2 regions of the Bacillus sp. NEB1478 genome follow, and region 2 is predicted to be linked to the other one. Evidence: a T-box and tRNA genes for the amino acid it is inferred to sense, from the RefSeq annotation. Region 2 holds a T-box; the other holds one or more tRNA genes.
The links. A T-box is a leader RNA that pairs with one kind of tRNA and senses whether it is charged. The one in region 2 lies ahead of tyrS (tyrosine--tRNA ligase), so its partner is inferred to be a tRNA-Tyr.
Positions count from the first base shown of each region.

Region 1: it encodes a tRNA-Tyr, which carries the amino acid that the T-box ahead of tyrS (tyrosine--tRNA ligase) is inferred to sense. The anticodon was not compared.

Region 1 covers NZ_CP134049.1:3,368,803-3,372,190, forward strand. The annotation lists gene RGB74_RS17010 (ATP-dependent helicase) at 1-1,006, opposite strand, end outside; tRNA gene RGB74_RS17015 (tRNA-Leu) at 1,172-1,256, opposite strand; tRNA gene RGB74_RS17020 (tRNA-Cys) at 1,281-1,355, opposite strand; tRNA gene RGB74_RS17025 (tRNA-Gly) at 1,370-1,444, opposite strand; tRNA gene RGB74_RS17030 (tRNA-Gln) at 1,458-1,532, opposite strand; tRNA gene RGB74_RS17035 (tRNA-His) at 1,542-1,617, opposite strand; tRNA gene RGB74_RS17040 (tRNA-Trp) at 1,632-1,705, opposite strand; tRNA gene RGB74_RS17045 (tRNA-Tyr) at 1,729-1,813, opposite strand; tRNA gene RGB74_RS17050 (tRNA-Thr) at 1,969-2,044, opposite strand; tRNA gene RGB74_RS17055 (tRNA-Phe) at 2,054-2,129, opposite strand; tRNA gene RGB74_RS17060 (tRNA-Asp) at 2,173-2,248, opposite strand; tRNA gene RGB74_RS17065 (tRNA-Met) at 2,323-2,399, opposite strand; tRNA gene RGB74_RS17070 (tRNA-Val) at 2,425-2,500, opposite strand; tRNA gene RGB74_RS17075 (tRNA-Glu) at 2,532-2,606, opposite strand; tRNA gene RGB74_RS17080 (tRNA-Ser) at 2,622-2,713, opposite strand; tRNA gene RGB74_RS17085 (tRNA-Asn) at 2,716-2,790, opposite strand; rRNA gene rrf (5S ribosomal RNA) at 2,801-2,916, opposite strand; rRNA gene RGB74_RS17095 (23S ribosomal RNA) at 3,031-3,388, opposite strand, start outside.
Region 2 covers NZ_CP134049.1:1,148,873-1,152,260, reverse strand. The annotation lists gene tyrS (tyrosine--tRNA ligase) at 235-1,494, opposite strand; T-box leader at 1,546-1,776, opposite strand; gene RGB74_RS05500 (transglycosylase domain-containing protein) at 1,898-3,388, shown strand, end outside.

The sequences.
Region 1 (3,388 bases), 1.7 Mb from region 2:
AAGAAGAATTATCAGTGAACATATTCTTTTCATATCTATTCTTGTTTCGTTTAATAAACTGATTTGAAACTTGGACGATGTCCTGTGTCGAGCGATAATTCTGCTCCATGAAAAGAATAGCAGCTTCCGAGTATACCTTTTTGAATTCAAGTAAATAAGAAGGCTCAGCACCTCTCCAGCTATAGATCGATTGATCATCATCGGCCACAACACATAAATTTTTATGTTTGGCGACCAGTTTCTCTATAATAGAATGTTGTACCAAAGACGTATCCTGGCTTTCATCCGTCAAAATGTAATCGTACCTTTGCTGATACTTGCCTAGCAGCTGCTTATCTTTTTCTAAAATATGATTGCCGGTCGTTAGCATATCGTCAAAATCCAATAAAACTTGATTCTTATCTGAACGTTTAAATTCTTCATATTCGCTCATAATTTGTTCAGCTTTCGGAACATCACATGCTACCTTTGACCATTGATTTTGAGGGATCATCTTATTTTTGATGTAGCTGATGTAAGTTGTCAGCTCCTCCATTTGATCTTCCGTTATGTTCTCGCCTGCAATTGACTTAAATAAATTTCTTAAAATTTGCTTCTTGTTTAGCGAGGTATTCCTTACCGACGCTGTTTTCTCTTCTACTTCCTGATCACCTTCAATAATTCGAAAAGAAGTTCCCAACTTTCTAAAATAATCCCTAACTACCTCAAAGGCAAAGCTATGAATAGTAGAGAAATCTATAGGCTGCATTTGAGGATAAAATCGCTTGAAACGATCTTTCATATCATTTGCTGAAGCTTTACTAAACGTAACTGCCTTTATACGAGATGGATCCACGCCTTTTTCCTCTATTAAATACCCAATACGCAGGATGATGGTTGTCGTTTTCCCGGAGCCTGGCGATGCCAGCAAAAGAAGAGGGCCATCAGTCTGCAGAACCGCCTTCTTTTGAACATCATTTAGGGATATCCCTAAATCATTTTTCATTCTGACGAAAAAATCTTCCATTCTAAAATGCCCTTTCCGTAAAAACTAATTATTTTAGACTTTCTATTGAAGAAATTAAACTTTTCTTTAAAGCTAATAACTTAATACTGCATATCAAAAATAATAATAAAAAAACTTCCCACAAACGTGAGAAGCTTTGAATGTATGCTGTTAAGTTAAGTAAATTGGTACCGGTGGTCGGGGTCGAACCGACACTCCAGAAGGAACACGATTTTGAGTCGTGCGCGTCTGCCAATTCCGCCACACCGGCATGATAATGCTTGTAAAAACTGAATGGAGGCGGCACCCGGATTCGAACCGGGGGATAAGGGTTTTGCAGACCCGTGCCTTACCACTTGGCTATGCCGCCAGAGAGTATTCAAATGGAGCGGAAGACGGGATTCGAACCCGCGACCCCAACCTTGGCAAGGTTGTATTCTACCACTGAACTACTTCCGCAAAAATATAAAAATGGCTGGGCTAGATGGATTCGAACCATCGCATGACGGAGTCAAAGTCCGTTGCCTTACCGCTTGGCTATAGCCCAACACTTATATGGGGCGGACGAGGGGAATCGAACCCCCGAATGTCGGAACCACAATCCGATGCGTTAACCACTTCGCCACGACCGCCACAATAATTTAAATGGCAGGGGCAGTAGGAATCGAACCCACACCAAAGGTTTTGGAGACCTTCGTTCTACCTTTAAACTATGCCCCTGTAAGAAAAATATGAATAAAAGATGGTGGAGGGGGACGGATTCGAACCGCCGAACCCGGAGGGAGCGGATTTACAGTCCGCCGCGTTTAGCCACTTCGCTACCCCTCCACAATTGAGACAGGTTTTATTTTATAACATATACAACCTGAATTCAAGAGGAATTATTATCCTCAAGGAGCAAATCTGCTCCTGCGTCTACCTGCAATTCAATGCTGCTAATTCCTCGTCGCATGTCAGCTAAGAAGATAAATAGTAAGTAGACATGGTGCCGGCTAGAGGACTTGAACCCCCAACCTACTGATTACAAGTCAGTTGCTCTACCAATTGAGCTAAACCGGCAAAAAAAAATGGTGGCTCGAGACGGAATCGAACCGCCGACACGAGGATTTTCAGTCCTCTGCTCTACCGACTGAGCTATCGAGCCAAGAGTTAATATCTCTTGGATATATAACCACCAAAAACAAAAATGGCGGACCCGACCGGGGTCGAACCGGCGATCTCCTGCGTGACAGGCAGGCATGTTAACCACTACACCACGAGTCCAAATTGGTTGCACTTTACAGCACTACTGATATTTCATGACGAGAAGTAAATCGACGCTGTTCATGAAATAATTTTGGTTGCGGGGACAGGATTTGAACCTGCGACCTTCGGGTTATGAGCCCGACGAGCTACCAGACTGCTCCACCCCGCGATGATAATAAGATATAAAAAATTAATGGTGGAGGATGACGGGTTCGAACCGCCGACCCCCTGCTTGTAAGGCAGGTGCTCTCCCAGCTGAGCTAATCCTCCATATAAAAGGTTATGTATTAAATAGTAGAAGTGGTGACCCGTACGGGATTCGAACCCGTGTTACCGCCGTGAAAGGGCGGTGTCTTAACCGCTTGACCAACGGGCCATTTCGAGAATTATCTGGCGGAGAGCAAGGGATTCGAACCCTTGATACGGGGTTGACCGTATACACGATTTCCAATCGTGCTCCTTCGACCTCTCGGACAGCTCTCCAATGGCTCCACAGGTAGGACTCGAACCTACGACCGATCGGTTAACAGCCGATAGCTCTACCACTGAGCTACTGTGGAATAAAGGTTGGCTCAGCGACGTCCTACTCTAACAGGGGGAGACCCCCAACTACCATCGGCGCTGAAGAGCTTAACTTCCGTGTTCGGTATGGGAACGGGTGTGGCCTCTTCGCCATCATCACTGAACCTAAGTTTTTTGATAAGCATCGAATCTCTTCGTCACTTATTTAAACTCATTAAATTGTTGAGAGTATGTTCTCTCAAAACTAGATACGACGTTTCCAAACGTTATGCTTTTTTAAGGATAAGCCCTCGACCGATTAGTATCTGTCAGCTCCACGTGTCGCCACGCTTCCACACCAGACCTATCAACCTCATCATCTCTAAGGGGTCTTACTCACTTGACGTGATGGGAAATCTCATCTTGAGGGGGGCTTCATGCTTAGATGCTTTCAGCACTTATCCCGTCCACACGTAGCTACCCAGCTATGCCCCTGGCGGAACAACTGGTACACCAGCGGTGTGTCCATCCCGGTCCTCTCGTACTAAGGACAGCTCCTCTCAAATTTCCTGCGCCCGCGACGGATAGGGACCGAACTGTCTCACGACGTTCTGAACCCAGCTCGCGTACCGCTTTAATGGGCGAACAGCCCAACCC
Region 2 (3,388 bases):
ATTTTTAAAAAACAGGACAGGATCGTCAGAAAGATTATCTTTTTACTCTTTTAAAGCTATCATTTTTATTTAATTCCACAGTCATGTCCAATATATCCACGTTATTTTCAATAATTCCACGTTAACTCCCTGTTTATCCACGTTATTTCAAATAATTCCACGGAACGTGAAATTATCAAATTTTCAGCAAAAAAATAACCCAAAGATTAATAAATCATCTTTGGGTCATCCTTCTTAATATCTAATGAGCGTGTACTTTTTCTTCCCTCTTCTAATAATAACAAAACGATTTTCAATACGGTCTTTTTCATCAATTACAAAGCTAAGATCTTGTACCTTTTCTCCATTTACAGAAACAGCACCATTTGTGATATCTTCCCTTGCTTGGCGTTTAGAAGGAGAAACTTTCGCTTCAACAAGAAGATCAACTAGGTTCAAATCTGCGTGATTTTCTACAGTAAATGATGGAACATCTTTGAAACCTTGCTCGATTTCATCTGCAGTTAGTTCAGAAAGGTTTCCGCTGAATAACGCTTCTGTAATTTTTACTGCTTGAAGGTATGCTTTTTCTCCATGAACAAGTGTTGTCACTTCACGGCCTAATGCTTTTTGTGCCTCACGTTTTTCAGGTGCTTGCTGAAGTGATTGCTCAAGCTGCACAATTTCTTCTTTAGAAAAGAAAGTGAAGTATTTTATCCAGTTGATAACATCCGCATCGGCTGCATTCACCCAAAATTGGTAGAACTCGTATGGTGTAGTCTTCTCAGCATCAAGCCAGATAGTACCTGTAGCTGTCTTCCCAAACTTTGTTCCATCCGCTTTCGTAATTAGAGGAATCGTTAATCCGAAAGCTTTATCTTCTTCACCAGATCGGCGTATTAATTCCATCCCTGCAGTAATGTTACCCCATTGATCGCTTCCGCCGATTTGAAGCTTGCATCCTTCTTGTTTGTACAAGTTTAAGAAATCGTAGGCCTGAAGAATCATGTAAGAAAATTCGGTAAAAGAAATACCGCCTTCTAATCGTGAATCAACAGAATCTTTTGCAAGCATGTAATTGATGGAAAAGTTTTTTCCTACATCCCGTAAAAACTCAATAACAGTAAGCTGGCTCAGCCACTCGTAGTTGTTAACCATCTTCGCCGGGTTCGTTTCAGACTCAAAATCAAGAAGTTTAGAAAGTTGGCTTTTAATTTTTTCTGTCCATTGAACAACCGTTTCTTGTTCATTTAAAGTTCTTTCAATTGAACGTCCGCTCGGATCGCCAATAAGACCTGTTCCTCCACCTACCAGCGGAAGCGGTGAATGACCGGCTTCTTGAAATCTTTTTAAAGTTAAAATCGCCAATAAGTTCCCAATATGAAGACTATCTGCTGTCGGGTCAAACCCACAGTATAATTTCACTTTTCCGTTCTCAAGTTCTTTTTCAAGTCCTTCTCGATCTGTTACTTGATGCAGAAGCCCTCTGAACTCCAAGTCTTGTAAAATGTTCATCGTAATCTTTCCTCTCAGTTTTTTTACAATAAAAAAAGTCCCTTTCACATGGAAAGGGACGTGATTACAATCTCGCGGTACCACCCTAATTAAAAGCTAATAATTAATATAAGCTTTTCACTTCATTTCATAACGGTTTCATCCGTTCCCTGCTACTCAAGATCCGTTCACAAGGACAGCTCCAGGAGGTAATTCACAACATGTCTTTGTACTGGTTTGCATCGACCACCAGCTTTCTGAAACAGGGAGACACCTGCTACTTATTCCTATCTTAGCTTTCACTTTATTTTATTCTCTTATTTTTACCACAAGGACGAATTTCATGTCAATATTCAGTTCGAATAAACCCTTATTTCAAAATCCGACCTTATGTTATACTAATAAACGGGGGGGATACCAAATGATGTCTCATTTTGATGGACTTAGACAAAAATGGGAGAATTTTGTCCACTTTTTGCGGAAAAAGAAGATTATTCGAACAGCACGAATTACATATAACGTTAGTTGGAACATGTTTTTAGTAATTGCTTCACTTGTTATTTTATGCGGTGTTTTTGCAGCAGGTGTAGGCGCTGGCTTTTTCGCTTCACTCGTAAAGGATGAACCAGTCAGAGCATTTGCTTCAATGAAAAATGACATTTACAACTATGAAGAAACAAGCACCGTTTATTTTGACAATGACCAATTGATGGGAAAACTTCAAGCAGACCTGGACAGACAAGAAATTAAACTAAAAGATGTTTCACCTTATGTAACAAAAGCCGTTATTTCAACCGAGGACCGTTACTTTTATGAACATGACGGAGTTGTACCAAAAGCCATTCTTCGTGCAATGTATCAAGAATTTTCCGGTGCACAGATCGTAACGGGCGGAAGTACACTCACACAGCAATTAATAAAAAATCAAATCTTAACGAATGAAGTTTCGTTTGACAGAAAAGCAAAAGAAATACTGCTTGCCATGCGTCTTGAAAAGTTCTTTAAAAAAGACGAAATATTAGAAGCCTATTTAAACATCGTTCCTTATGGACGTAATTCTTCCGGCCGTAATATAGCAGGAATTCAAGCAGCTTCTGAAGGTCTTTTTGGCGTAAATGCTAAAGATCTGAATTTGGCGCAAGCTGCATACATAGCTGGGCTGCCTAAGAACCCTTTCGTTTATACACCATTTACAAATGATGGCGTAAAAAAGAAAGACTTGTCTCCTGGCTTGAGGCGTATGAAGACTGTATTAAACAGAATGCTGTCTGCACATGCAATCACACAAGCTGAATATGATGAGGCTATGAAATATGATATCGGCAAAAATTTAACAACTAGAAAGCAATCATCTTTTGAAAAATACCCGTACATAACTGTTGAGGTTCAGCGAAGAACGACAGAAATTCTAACTGAACTTTTAGCGAAAAAAGACGGAAAAAAATTAAGTGATTTGACTAAAGAAGAATTACAAGAATATCAAGATAATGCAAGAACGCAGATCAGACAAAAAGGATTAAAAATTCATACAACGATCAATCAAAAGATCTATGATGACATGCAAGTTGTTGTTAAGAATGATAATTTATTTGGTCCACAAAATCAGTATGTGTATGACTCTAATGGCAAAAGAATCAAACTTGATAAACCGCAGCCTGAAGAAGTCGGTGGGACTTTAATTGAAAATTCATCAGGTAAAATCATCAGCTTTGTCGGTGGAAGAGATTTTAACCGTGAACAAACGAACCATGCGATGAGAGCACCAAGACAGAACGGTTCAACGATGAAGCCGCTCCTTGCTTATTCGTATGCCACCGAAATGGGGAAAATACAACCGGGTACAATTATCGCTGATACTCCAATTCACTCTGGAGAATGGAGTCCTAATAATTTTGATGGGAAATTTAAAGGCTTT